Regions from separate parts of the Limnochorda sp. genome, predicted to be linked through region 1. Evidence: riboswitches for the same ligand, from Rfam matches in the RefSeq annotation. Region 1 holds a riboswitch; each other region holds the start of a gene.
What was found. A riboswitch is a leader RNA that binds a small molecule or an ion and turns the genes downstream of it on or off. The one in region 1 is predicted to bind cobalamin.
Positions count from the first base shown of each region.

Region 2: linked by a shared signal. The riboswitch ahead of FWJ67_RS04155 (ABC transporter substrate-binding protein) and the one ahead of FWJ67_RS05230 (heme ABC transporter ATP-binding protein) in region 1 are both predicted to bind cobalamin.
Region 3: linked by a shared signal. The riboswitch ahead of FWJ67_RS10345 (ribonucleoside-diphosphate reductase subunit alpha) and the one ahead of FWJ67_RS05230 (heme ABC transporter ATP-binding protein) in region 1 are both predicted to bind cobalamin.

Region 1 is NZ_VSCV01000009.1:47,800-52,069, forward strand. It holds gene FWJ67_RS05220 (SPOR domain-containing protein) at 1-556, shown strand, start outside; gene spoIID (stage II sporulation protein D) at 553-1,551, shown strand; cobalamin riboswitch at 1,600-1,785, shown strand; gene FWJ67_RS05230 (heme ABC transporter ATP-binding protein) at 1,898-2,776, shown strand; gene FWJ67_RS05235 (FecCD family ABC transporter permease) at 2,773-3,834, shown strand; gene FWJ67_RS05240 (Mrp/NBP35 family ATP-binding protein) at 4,082-4,270, shown strand, end outside.
Region 2 is NZ_VSCV01000006.1:83,505-87,774, forward strand. It holds gene ileS (isoleucine--tRNA ligase) at 1-986, opposite strand, end outside; gene FWJ67_RS04155 (ABC transporter substrate-binding protein) at 1,338-2,261, opposite strand; cobalamin riboswitch at 2,359-2,560, opposite strand; gene FWJ67_RS04160 (hypothetical protein) at 2,568-2,768, opposite strand; gene mdh (malate dehydrogenase) at 2,957-3,886, shown strand; partial or broken gene FWJ67_RS04170 (TCP-1/cpn60 chaperonin family protein) at 3,989-4,270, opposite strand, start outside.
Region 3 is NZ_VSCV01000049.1:2,093-6,362, forward strand. It holds gene FWJ67_RS10345 (ribonucleoside-diphosphate reductase subunit alpha) at 1-2,138, opposite strand, end outside; cobalamin riboswitch at 2,319-2,533, opposite strand; gene FWJ67_RS10350 (response regulator) at 2,705-3,397, opposite strand; gene FWJ67_RS10355 (histidine kinase) at 3,394-4,270, opposite strand, start outside.

The DNA of each region.
Region 1 (4,270 bases):
GGCGACCCGGCGGGTGCGGCGGCCCAAACGTCGGGGGATTCCCTTCCGCCTGCAGGTGGCCTTGGTCGGTTTGGTGGCCTTGGCCATCGGATACGGCCTGGGCTACTACCTGATCTCGCTGTTGACCATGCCCCAGCCGTCGGTGGGGGAGACCCTGGTCTCTTCACCGCCGCCGCCATCCTCGGTGGCCGTCAGCAGTCCGGCCACCACGCCCGCGGCCCGGACTCAGGAGCGGCCCGCCTCAACCACCTCTTCCTCGAGTGCCCCGTCGTCGAGCGCCCCGGCCCCGGCGCCGGCCTCGTCGGCGCCGTCCAGCGGGAGCGGAGAGAGCTCCGGCGGCCTCTACCGGGTGCAGGTCGGGGCTTTCATGGATCGGGACCGGGCCCAAGCGCTGGTGGAGCAGCTGCAGGCCCAGGGCTTCGAGGCCAGCATCACATCGGGCCCGCCCTACCGGGTCCAGGCGGGCGCCTTCCGCAGCGAGGCGGGGGCGGCCGCCCGTCTGGAGGCCCTGCGCGCGGCGGGCTACCCGGACGCGTTCATCCAGCGATCGCCATGAGCCGCCTGGCCAACACCACCGTCCGCCTGCGAGCGGCCGCCCGCCGGGCCTCCCGGTCGGTCTACGGGTGGGTGGCCCTGGCCGGCCTCCTGCTGGGCCTGGGGCTGGCCGTCTTCACCGCGCTCTGGCCGCCCCTGCCACCCTTGGAGGGACCGCCGGTCGCCCTCTGGCGGAGCGACCTGGGCCAGGTGGAGGCCATCCCCCTGGAGCTTTACGTGGCCGGGGTGGTGGCCGCGGAGATGCCCGTCACCTTCCATCCTGAGGCGCTGAAGGCCCAGGCCGTCGCCGCCCGGACCCTGGCGGTGCGGAGCCTCGTCCAACCCAGGGCCACCGACGGGACGGCCCTGACCGACCAGGCCTCCCGGGACCAGGCGTGGAGCTCCCAGGAGGCGTTGCGGCGCCGCTGGGGCTGGTGGCGGTATCCCTTCGCCTGGCGGAAGATCGCCGAGGCGGTCCTGGCGACCGAGGGCGAGATCCTCACCTACCAGGGCGAGCCCATCTTTGCCGCGTACCACTCCACCAGCGGCGGCCAGACCGAGGCGTCGGAGAACGTCTGGCGGGAGGCGCTGCCGTACCTGGTCAGCCTTTACGACCCCTACGGCGCCCGGGGCCCCTACGCCCAGACGGAGCGGTTCATCGATCGGGCCCAACTGGCGGGCCGCCTGGGTCCCTTGGAGTGGCGGGGCGAGGAGCCGCCGCTCTTCGTGCTGAGCCGGTACCCCTCGGGCCGGGTGGAACGGGTCCAGTACGGCTCTCGGATCTACACGGGACGCCAGATCCGGGAGGCCCTGGGCTTGCCCTCGACGTGGTTCGAGGTGATCTGGGAGGGGAACGGCGCCCGATTCCTGCTGCGGGGCTACGGGCACGGCGTGGGCATGTCCCAGTACGGGGCGGACGGGCTGGCCCGGGCCGGCCGGACCTATCGGGAGATCCTGGCCCACTACTATCCGGGAACGGTGCTCACCACCTGGCCGGGCGACGGAGGGGGCCGGTGACGGGGGTCCATTGACGGGCCGGGGGACCGGCCGTATGATGGACAAGAGCATGGAAGACGGGCGCGGGGTGCCGCCCTCCGGGGCGGAGAATAGGGAATCGGGTGGGAATCCCGAGCGGCCCCGCCACTGTGACCGGGGAGCCCCCCTCGACAGACCACCTGGCTGGAGCTGGGGAAGGTGAGGGCTGGCGATGATCCGGGAGCCAGGAGACCTGCCACGCGCCCATCAGACGACGCCCTCCGAGGGATGGGGGAACCGTCTGAGCCGGATCCCGTCGGGCCCTGGTTCCTTCCCCCGGCTTGCAGGCCGGGTTTTCTCTTGAGGGCGCGCGGAAAGAGGGATCCCGGTGCGCCAGACCTTCCAGGACCAACGCCTCACGCCCGACCGGCCGCTCGTGGCCATCCGCCGGCTGACCGCCGGGTACGGCGGCACCACCGTCTTACACGACCTCTCCCTGGTCGTCCAGCGGGGCGAGTTGGTGGCCCTCATCGGTCCCAACGGTTCAGGCAAGTCCACCCTCTTGCGGGCCATCACCGGGCGCCTCCCCTCCTGGGGTGGCGAGATCCACCTGTGGGGCCGGCCCTTGGCCCAGTGGTCCGTTCCCGCGCTGGCCCGCCGGGTGGCGGTGGTCGCCCAGGAAGAGCCGGCGCCGTTCGCCCTTCCGGTGGAACAGGTGGTCGCCATGGGCCGGACGCCCCACCTGGGGCGCTTCCAGCGGGAAGGGCCCGCCGATCGCCGGAAGGTCCGGGAGGCGATGGGCCGGGCGGGGGTGGTCCACCTGGCGGGACGGCCCTTCAACCAGCTCTCCGCGGGCGAGCGCCAGCGGGTGGTCCTGGCCCGGGCCCTGGCCCAGGAGCCCCAGCTCCTCCTCCTGGATGAGCCCACGAGCCACTTGGACATCGGCCACCAGGTGGAGGTTTTGGACCTCTTGGCCCGCCTCTGCCGGGAGGAAGGGGTGACGGTGGTGGCCGTCCTCCACGACCTGAACCTGGCCAGCCTTTACGCCCCCCGCCTGGTCCTCCTGGCCGGGGGCCGGGTGGTGGCCGATGGCCCGCCGGCCCAGGTGCTGGCCGTTCCCATCCTGGAAGCAGTCTACGGAACCCGGGTGATGTTGGGCCGTCATCCGGCGGTGGAGACCCCGGCCGTCCACCTCCTCCCGCTGGAAGGCGGCGAGGCGGGCGGCACCGTCCAGGCCCCTGGGGCCGCCCAGGAGGGAACGGCGTGACACCGGCCGATCTTCAGCCGCGCCCCAGGCTCAGCCCCAGCCCCGCCGTCGCCGTTGCCTTGGCCCTGGCCATCCTGGCCGGCGCCGCCATCACCGCGCTGGCTTTGGGGCCTGCCGCCATCGGCCCGGGCACCCTGGCCCAGATGACCCTGCGGCGCCTGGGGTGGCTCCGGCTCGAGCCCACGTGGCCAGCCAGCTACGAGGTGATCTTCTTCCAGGTCCGCCTGCCGCGGGTGGTCTTGGGTGTCCTCATCGGAGGCGCCCTGGGGGTGGCGGGCACCACCCTGCAGGGGCTCTTCCGCAACCCCATGGCCGACCCCTACATCCTGGGCGTTTCGGGCGGCGCGTCCGTGGGGGCCGTCCTGGCCGTCACCCTTGCCCCGGCCGTGCCCTGGCTGAGCGACCACACGGTGCCCGCCGTCGCCCTCCTCTTCGCCCTGGCGGCGGTGGTGACCGTCTACCGCCTGGCCCGGGTGGGCGACCGGGCCCCCCTCACGGCCCTCCTCCTGGCGGGCGTGGCCGTCTCCGCCTTCTGTTCGGCCATCGTCTCCCTCCTCCTCACCCTCCACCGGGAGAGTGCGGACAAGGCCCTCTTCTGGCTCCTGGGGAGCCTGGCCAGCGCGGGCTGGCGGGAGGTGGGGCAGGTGGCTCCCTACGTCGCCGGCGGGCTCCTCCTCGCCCTCGCCCACGCGCGGGAGCTGAACGTGCTCTTGTTGGGCGAGGACGCGGCCTACCACCTGGGGGTGGAGCCCGAGCGGGTTCAGCGGCGGTTGCTCTTCACCGCGTCGGTGATGGCCGCGGCCGCCGTCTCCGCCGCGGGCGTCATCGGCTTTGTGGGGCTGATCGTGCCCCACGCGGTCCGGCTGGTGACCGGCCCCGACCACCGGCTCCTCATTCCGTTGGCCGGCCTCCTGGGCGCCGCGCTCCTGGTGGCCAGCGACACCCTGGCCCGCATGCTCCTCAGCCCCGTCGAGCTCCCCGTGGGCGTGGTCACCGCCCTGGCCGGCGTCCCCTTCTTCCTCTGGCTCCTCCGGCGGTACCGGGCTGGGCTGGGGTAGGGGGCGGGCCGACCGGTCTCCGGAGCCAGGGTGTCGCGACACGGTCCCTCTGGGGCTGGGTCTCCTCGCCCGGCGACCTCAAGGGCCGGCAGAGTCGGGAAGGTGGAGCCAGCGCCCGCTGGCGAGGAGCCCCAGCCCCATGGGAAAGGCGCGGCAGCCAGCCATCCGAGAGCGCCTCGTCCTTGGCAAGGATCCCAGGAACCATTAGAATGGGAACGGCCGGCCGAGGCTGTAGGGAGGGGTTTCGTTGGTCGATCTGGAGGCGGTACGGAAGGCGGTTGGGGAGCTGCGGGAGCCTGAGCTGCGGCGCCCCTTGAGCGACCTGGGCATGGTGGGCCGGGTGGAGGCCGACGGCGACCGGGTCATCGTAGAGATCAAGCTGACCACCATGAACTGCCCGCTCCAGGCGGTGATCGAGGGCATGGTGAAGGAGCGC
Region 2 (4,270 bases), on a different contig from region 1:
ACCGCGCCCGTCCCCTGCTCCAGGGTGACGTGCTCACCCAGGATGAGCGGCGAGGTCTGGTCTTTCAGCGGGTGGCGGGTCACGATCCCCTCCAGCTCCGCCCCCCGCCAGGCCCCTTCCTCCGTCACCGCCTCCCAGCCCAGGTCCTTCTGGACCTCCTCCAGGCGCCCCCGGGCCACCAGGTAGCGGGCCCCCTCGCCCACCCGGACCAGCACGTACTCCAGGTCGGGGTGGAGCGCGATGGCCTTGTTGGCCGGCAGGGTCCAGGGGGTGGTGGTCCAGATGATCACCGCCGCGCCCTCGGGCTCAAAGAGCCCCCGGGCATCCTCCACAGGGAAGGCGACGTAGATGGAGGGCGAGCGGTGGTCCTGGTACTCGATCTCCGCCTCGGCCAGGGCCGTGCGGCACTCGGGGCACCAGTAGACGGGCTTGAGGCCCTTGTAGATGTAGCCCCGGCGGGCCATCTCGCCGAAGACTTCCACCTGCCGGGCTTCGTACTCCGGCGTGAGGGTGAGGTAGGGGTGCTCCCAGTCACCCCAGACCCCGAGCCGCTCGAACTCCTCCCGCTGGACCTCCACAAAGCGGAGCGCGTATTCCCGGCACTTCTGCCGCAGCTCCAGCGGGTCGAGGCTTTCCGGGTCCACCCCCAGTTCCAGCAAGGCAGCCCGCTCGATGGGCAGGCCGTGGGTGTCCCAGCCGGGCACATACGGCGCCCACTCGCCCTCCATGGCGTGGACCCGGACGATGAAGTCCTTCAGAATCTTGTTGAGGGCGGTGCCGATGTGGATGTGGCCGTTGGCGTACGGCGGCCCGTCGTGCAGGACGAAGTCCGGGCCGTCGGGCCGGGCCGCCCGCCGCTGCTCCTGGAGCTTCTGGTAGAGCCGCTGCTCCCGCCAGGCCTCCAGGCGCTGGGGCTCCCGCTTGGCCAGCTGCGCCCGCATGGGAAAGTCAGTCGTCGGCAACTGAACGGTCTTCTGGTAGTCCATGCCTTCCGCCCTCCCGAACAAAAAAAGACCCTCGCCCCTGGGACGAGAGTCCACACTCCCGCGGTACCACCCGGTCTTGGAGCGGTCAGCCGACCGCTCCCACTCGAAAGGGGTAACGGCCCCAACCGGCCCCGCCTACTGAGCCCTAGCCGCCGTTCAGCGGAGCAGCTCCGAGGGGATCTTCGGGACGGGCCCGGAGCCGGCTCCCACCCTCCCGGCTCGCTCGTTCCGGGGAGGCCGCCCCTACTCGCCTCTTCATCGCCATTGGCTCGCCGGGCCGCCTCCTGAGCCCGGCGCCTTACCCAGCCGTCTTCATGTGGCTCCCATTATAGCCACGGCTGGTCCTGCCCGTCAATTGGGCCCCTCCTCCGCCGGGAAGAGCTCCGGGTGGAAGAGCTGGGCCAGGGCCTCCAAGCCGTCGACCAGCCGGGGGCCGGTGATGGTCAGCCAGTCGGGCTCCACCTCGTAGACCCGCCCAGTCTGGATGGCCCGCACCTCTTGCCACGCGGGCCGGGCCAGCACCTCCTCCCGGTACCGGTTGGTGAGGAGGATCACCTCCGGGTCCCGGGCCAGGACGGTCTCCACGCTGTAGGTGGGCCAGGGGGTGGGGGCGTCGAAGGCCAGGTTCCGGCCGCCCGCCCGGGTGACCAGCTCGTCGATGAAGCTTCCGGGGCCGGCGGTCATGAGGGGCTCATGCCACACCTCCACAAAGACCAGAGGCCTCTGGTCGGCAGGCAGGTGACCGGTCCGGGCCTCCACCGCCGCCACCCGTGCCCGCAGGCCCTCCACCAGGGCCTGGGCCGTCTCTTGGTGGCCCGTCATCCGCCCGAGAAGGAGCAGGGTCTCGAAGAGGCTCTCCAGGTCGGGCACGTCCACCGCGAAGACGGGCACGCCCAAGGCCTGCAGCCGCTCCACGTGGGCCCGGACCACCTGCATGTCCCCGACCACCAGATCGGGCTCCAGGCTCAGGAGCCGCTCCAGGTTGACCTGGACCGCGTCGGAGACGACGGGCAGGCGGGCCGCCTCGGGCGGGTAGGTGCTGTACGCGCTCACCCCCACCACCTGCTCCCCTGCTCCGACGGCAAAGAGGTTCTCGGTGATCGACGGCGAGAGGGCCACAATCCGCTGGGGCGGCTGCTCGAAGGTGAACCGCTGCCCCAGCACGTCCTCGACCACGAGCGGTTCTTGGGCGCACGAAGCAGGGGCCCCAAGGAGGGCGAGGGCCCAGACGAGGGTGAGGAGCCCCAGAGCGCGGGCGCCGGATCGGACCAGCATGGCTGCACACCTCCACCAGGCGATGGCAGGCCCGCCACGACCAGCGCCCCGGCCCGGGGCGCGCGCCAGGAAGGACGGCTCGTCCTGGCCCCACGCAGGTGAGCCGGCGGCAGGGGGCAGGTCTCCTGGCTCCCGGATCCTCGGCCTCTGCCCGGCCCTTCCCCGCGGGTGCGAGTGGGCTCGGGCGCCTCCCCGGTCACAGTGGCGGGCCCGCGCGCTTCTCCGGCCGAAGCCGGATGACGACTTCCCTATTCTCCCGGCAGGTCTCCCGGCCGGGCACCCCCCGCCTGCAACGATGGAAGACGATCAGGGCTTCGCTGCCCCGCCAGCCGCCTCCTGCCGGCGGGCCATCCCAGCCTCCTGGGCCTGGAGGGCCGCCTCCAAGCCCTGATCCACCTCCTGGAAGCGGGCCAGGAAGAGCTCGCTGGACCGGTCGGTCTCCAGCAGTTGGAAGAAGGACCGGGCCAGGGCCTCCAGGTCCGGTTGGGGAGGGACCACCCTCCGCATCGCCGCTCGCCTCCTCCGTCGTGTTCCGAATGATGATGACCCTTCCCAATCTTTTCCTGCAAGGTTCGTCCTTCCCCGGGAGAGACCTTCCCCGAGCGAGGCCCATCGATTGATGGGGACTCCAGGAATTGGTACACTGTCCGTGATGCGGCTCTCAACACGGGTGGGCTCGGAACAGGGGGGTTAGGATGGCTCGGAAGAAGATCACCATCGTAGGCGCCGGCAACGTGGGCGCCACCACCGCCCACTGGATCGCTTCCCGGAACCTGGGCGATGTGGTGCTGGTCGATGTGGTGGAGGGACTCCCCCAGGGGAAGGCCCTGGACCTCTTGCAGGCGGGCCCGGTGGCCGGGTTCGACGTGAACGTCATCGGCACCAATAGCTATGAGGACACCCGGGATTCGGACGTGGTGGTGATCACCGCCGGTGTGGCCCGCAAGCCGGGGATGAGCCGGGATGACCTGCTCCAGACCAACTTCAACATCATCCGCAGCGTGGTCGAGCAGGTGGTCCAGTACTCGCCCAACGCCTTCATGATTGTGGTGAGCAACCCCGTCGACGTCATGACCTACGCCGCCTACCGGATCTCGGGGTGGCCCAAGGAGCGGGTCATGGGGATGGCGGGCGTGCTCGACTCTACCCGCTTCCGCACCTTCATCGCCCAGGAGCTGGGCATCTCCGTCAAAGATGTGAGCGCCTTCGTCCTGGGCGGCCACGGCGACGCCATGGTGCCGTTGGTCCGCTACTCCTACGCGGGCGGCATCCCCATCGAGAAGCTCCTGCCCCGGGAGACCATCGACCGAATCGTGGAGCGGACCCGGAAGGGCGGCGGCGAGATCGTCAACCTGCTCAAGACCGGCAGCGCCTTCTACGCCCCGGCCGCATCCACCGCGGACATGGTGGAGGCGATCCTGCGGGATCAGCGCCGCCTCCTGCCGGCCATCGCCTACCTGGACGGCGAGTACGGCGAGCGGGACATTTACGTGGGGGTTCCCGTCATCTTGGGCGGCAAGGGGATCGAGAAGGTGGTGGAGATCGAACTCACCCCCGAGGAGCAGGAGGCCTTCCGCCGCTCGGTTCAGTCGGTGCGGGAGCCGCTCGCCAAGCTCTCCTTCTGACGGTCGGGGTGATCCCCGTCCGGTGTCCCCGCGGCGATGGGATGCCCACAAAAAGACGAGGCGGCCGTTCGGCCGCCTCGTTTCGCGCTCGCCAGGGCGGGCTCAGAAGTCCATGTCGGCCCCGGGCCCAGCGGGCGTCTTCTCCTTCTCGGGAATCTCGGCCACCAGCGCCTCGGTGGTGAGGACCAGGCTGGCGATGCTGGCCGCGTTCTCCAGCGCGGTCCGGGTCACCTTGGCCGGGTCGATGATCCCCGCCTCCATCATGTTCTCCAGCTTCTCGCTGAGGGCGTTGAAGCCGATGCCCCGCTCGGCCTTGCGGACCTCCTCCACGATGACCGAGCCCTCGTAGCCGGCGTTGTTGGCGATCTGCCGGAGCGGCTCCAC
Region 3 (4,270 bases), on a different contig from region 1:
TGCCGCCGGGCGGCCGCCTCGATGAGCCAGCGGGGGTCAATCTCGAAGGCGGTCCGGAAACGCTCCTTCACCTCGGGCGGGATCCGCTCGATGGGCGCCAGGATGCCGTCGTAGAGGACCAGCGCCTCCACCATCTCTTCATCCCAGAGGCCCCGGGCCCGGAGCTCCTCCACCAGGTAGGGGTTGACCACGGCGAAATCACCCGAAAGGTTGGTCTTGGTGTAGAGGAGCCGGTAGTCGGGCTCAATGGACTGGGAGACGCCCAGGATGTTGGAGATGGTGGCGGTGGGCGCAATGGCGAGGACGTTGCTGTTCCGCATGCCGTACCGCCGGACCGCCTCCCGCACCGGCGTCCAGTCCAGCCGTCCGCCCCGCGGCACCTCCACAGGCACCCCCCGCTCCGCCTCCAGCCGCTCCAGGGTGTCCTGGGGCAAGAGCCCCTGGGACCAGGCGGAGCCGGCGTAACTTGGATACGGGCCCCGTTCCCGGGCCAGGTGGGCCGAGGCCAAGATGGCGTGGTAGGCGATGGTCTCCATGCTCTCGTCCGCGAAGGCCATGGCCGCCTCGGACCCATAGGGGATCTGCAGCTTGTGAAGCGCGTCCTGGAAGCCCATGATACCCAGGCCGATGGGGCGGTGGCGCAGGTTGGACCGGCGGGCCGCCTCGATGGGGTAGAAGTTGATGTCGATGACGTTGTCCAGCATCCGCACCGCCGTGGTCACTGTTTCCCGGAGAGCCTCCTCATCCAGCCGGCCCTCCCGGACGTGCCAGGCCAGGTTGATGGACCCCAGGTTGCAGACGGCCACCTCATCGGGGCTGGTGTTGAGAAGGATCTCGGTGCAAAGGTTGGAGCTGTGGATGACGCCGGCGTGGGCCTGGGTGTTCCGCAGGTTGGCCGCATCCTTGAAGGTGATCCAGGGGTGGCCCGTCTCGTAGAGCATCCCGAGCATCCGCCGCCAGAGCTCCCGGGCCTTCACCCGCTTGACGTGGGTGAGCTTACCCCGGTCGGCCATGGCCTCGTAGGCCAGGTAGCGCTCCTCGAAGGCCCGGCCGTAGAGGTCGTGGAGGTCGGGCACGTCGCTGGGGCTGAAGAGGGTCCACTCCCCGTCGGCCTCCACCCGCTTCATGAAGAGGTCGGGGATCCAGTGGGCGGTGTGCATGTCGTGGGTCCGCCGGCGCTCATCCCCCGTGTTCCGGCGGAGCTGCATGAAGTCTTCCAGGTCCAAGTGCCACGTCTCCAGGTAGGCGCAGACGGCCCCCCGCCGCTTGCCGCCCTGGTTGACGGCGATGGCCGTGTCGTTGGCCACCTTCAGAAAGGGGATCACCCCTTGGCTCCGGCCGTTGGTCCCCCGGATATGGCTCCCCAGGGCCCGTACGGGGGTCCAATCGTTGCCCAGGCCCCCGCTCCACTTGGAGAGCATGGCGTTGTTGTAGATCCCCATGAAGATGCTGTGGAGGTCGTCTTCGATGGTGGTGAGGAAGCAGGAGGACAGCTGCGGGTGGACGGTGCCGGCGTTGAAGAGGGTGGGGCTCGAGGGGCAGAAGCGGAAGGTGGACATCAGCTCGTAGAACTGGATGGCCCGGCGGGTGGGGTCATCCTCGTTGAGGGCCAGACCCATGGCCACCCGCATCCAGAAGAGCTGGGGCGTCTCCAGGCGGCGCTCGCCCTCATGGATGAAGTAGCGGTCGTAGAGGGTCTGGAGGCCCAGGTAGCTGAAGAGTTGGTCCCGCTCGGGGCGGAGGGCCCGGGCGAGCCGGTCCAGGTCGAAGCGGAGGAGGTCCGGGCTGACCCGCCCGATCCGGACCCCGTACTGGACGGCGTTCTGGAAGAGCGCCGGGTACCGGGCCCGCACCTCATCGAAGGCCAGGGGCTCCCCCCTCATCTCCAGACCCAACGCCTCGTGGTAGACGATGTCGAGGAGCAGGCGGGCGGCCACCCGGGCGTAGTTGGGCTCGCGCACGATGAGTGCCCGGGCAGCGTACACCTGGGCCCAGCGCTGCTCCCGGGGGGAGAGGCCGGGCAGCCCCGTGCCGGCCGCGGCCTGGGCCAGCGTCTCCAAGGAGACATGTTCAATCCCGGCCACGGCCCACGCCAGCTCCGGGGCCGGCGACGAAGCACCTCGGTGGACGGCAGACATGAAGAAAGCCTCCCTCTCGTGTGGCTGGCACCCGAGGGAAGGCAAGGCGGAAGAGCGGGAACGGGCGCCCCGTGGCCGGGAAGCAGGCCAACCCGCGGGCACGCCGCCAGCGTCCGGCAGGGCCACGAACGCCTCGCACGCCCTTGCTGCCTTACCCTCGAAGGCGCAAGGTGAACCTCGCCACTGGCGAGGGCAATCGGCAGGTCTTCGGACTTGCAGGCAGTGGCGCTTCCCGAAGGGCGCCGAACCTACTAGCCGTCGCTTCCCAGGCCTCTGGCGGCCCAGTGCCCATGACGGCGTTCGTTCCTGCTCACCGCTGCGGGGCAGTCCCGGATTCGCACCGGGTTCCCTCTTCGCCCGAGCCGGTCTGGGGGACCGGCCCAGGACCGATTGCAGGCCCAATATACAGTAGATGGTAATGGTTGTCAACCCTACACCTTGTGTTTTCCGTTCCCGCGGAGGCGGGCGCGCCTCCCGTCCGCCGGTCCTGCCCACCGGCGAGTCATCTCAGGGGCTCGTCCCCCGCGGATGGTCCAGGTCCTGCCCAGAGCTTGGAGCCGGCCCGCTCAGCCCTCCTCCAAGGGAACGCCGGGCCCAGGCTCCGCGACGAGCCCGTGCTTCAGCGCGTAGACCGCAGCCTGGGTCCGGTCCTGGAGCCCCAACTTGCTCAAGATGCTGCTTACGTGGGTCTTCACGGTGGTCTCGGTGATGGCCAGCGCCGCCCCGATCTCCTTGTTGCTCAGGCCCCGGGTGAGGAGGGTGAGCACCTCCAGCTCCCGGGGGGTGAGGGAGGAGGCGGCCGCGGCCGGGTGACCCGGCGGCTGGCCCACCTGGAGCATGAGTGCCTGGGCCACCCGGGGGTGGAGGCGGGCCTCGCCCCGGTGGACGGCCCGGATGGCCTCCACCAAGACGTCGGGAGCCACATCCTTCAAGAGGTAGCCGGCCGCGCCGGCCTGGATGGCGGGCACCACCCGATCCTGCTCCGCGAAGCTGGTGAGAACGATCACCTTGGTGCCGGGGGAGCGGCGCTGCACCTCCCGGGTGGCGGCCACCCCGTCCATCCCGGGCAGCACCAGGTCCATAAGGACCACGTCCGGCTGCAGGCGTTCCACCGCTTCCAGCGCGGTCTCGGCGTCCGTCGCTTCGCCCACCACCTGGATCTCTTCTTCCGTTTCGAGAAAGAAGCGCAGGCCCCGGAGGACCACCGCATGGTCATCGACCAGGAGGACCGTGATGGGCCGCCCGCTCCCTTGGGTCATGGCGCTTCACCTCCGCCCTCCGACGCCGCTGGGAGGGGGATGATGGCCCGCACTTCCGTGCCGCCTCCCCGCCGGCTCCGGACGGTCACATCGCCCCCCAGGGACTGGGCCCGCTCCCGCATGCCGATGAGGCCGAAACCGCCCGAAGCGCCGGCAGCCCGGGCCTGAAAGCCCACGCCCCGATCCCGCACCGTGAGGGTGACCATCTCCCGGTCCAGCCCGTACTCGACCTGCACCTGGTCCACACCCGCGTGGCGCCGCACGTTGTTCAGCGCCTCCTGCCCGATCCGCCAGAGGGCCTCCTCCACCGCCTGGGGCACGGCGCCTCCGCCCGTCACGGCAACCTCCACCGTGAGGCCCAGGCGGGCGCCGTACTGGGTCAGGGCGGTGATCAGGCCTTGTTCGAGGCCTTCAGGGCGGAGTTGCCAGATGAGGGAGCGCATGGCCTGCAAGGACTCCTGGGCCAGGGCCTGGATCTCCTCGAGGGCCCGGGCCGCCTCCTCAGGGTCCCGGTGGATCAGCTTGCGGGCGCCCTGGGCCAGCAGGTTCAGGGAGAAGAGGGACTGGGAGATGGAGTCGTGGAGATCCCGGGCCAGGCGGTTCCGCTCTTCGAGGCGGGCCTGGTCCCGCTGGGCCTGGAGGAGGCGGACGCGCGCGATGGCCGTGCCGATTTGGAGGGCGACGGACTCGAGCAAGGCCAGCTCTTGCGGGGAGAAGTGCCGCTTCTCTGGGTGGGCCACGTTGAGCAGGCCGAACCGGACGCTGCCGGAGGCGAGGGGCACCGTCGCATGGTGGCTGATCTGGTGGGTCTCGCCCCACTGGCGCCGGCGGGCCTCGTCCAGGCGCTTGCATTCCATGGTGTTGGCCGCCCGC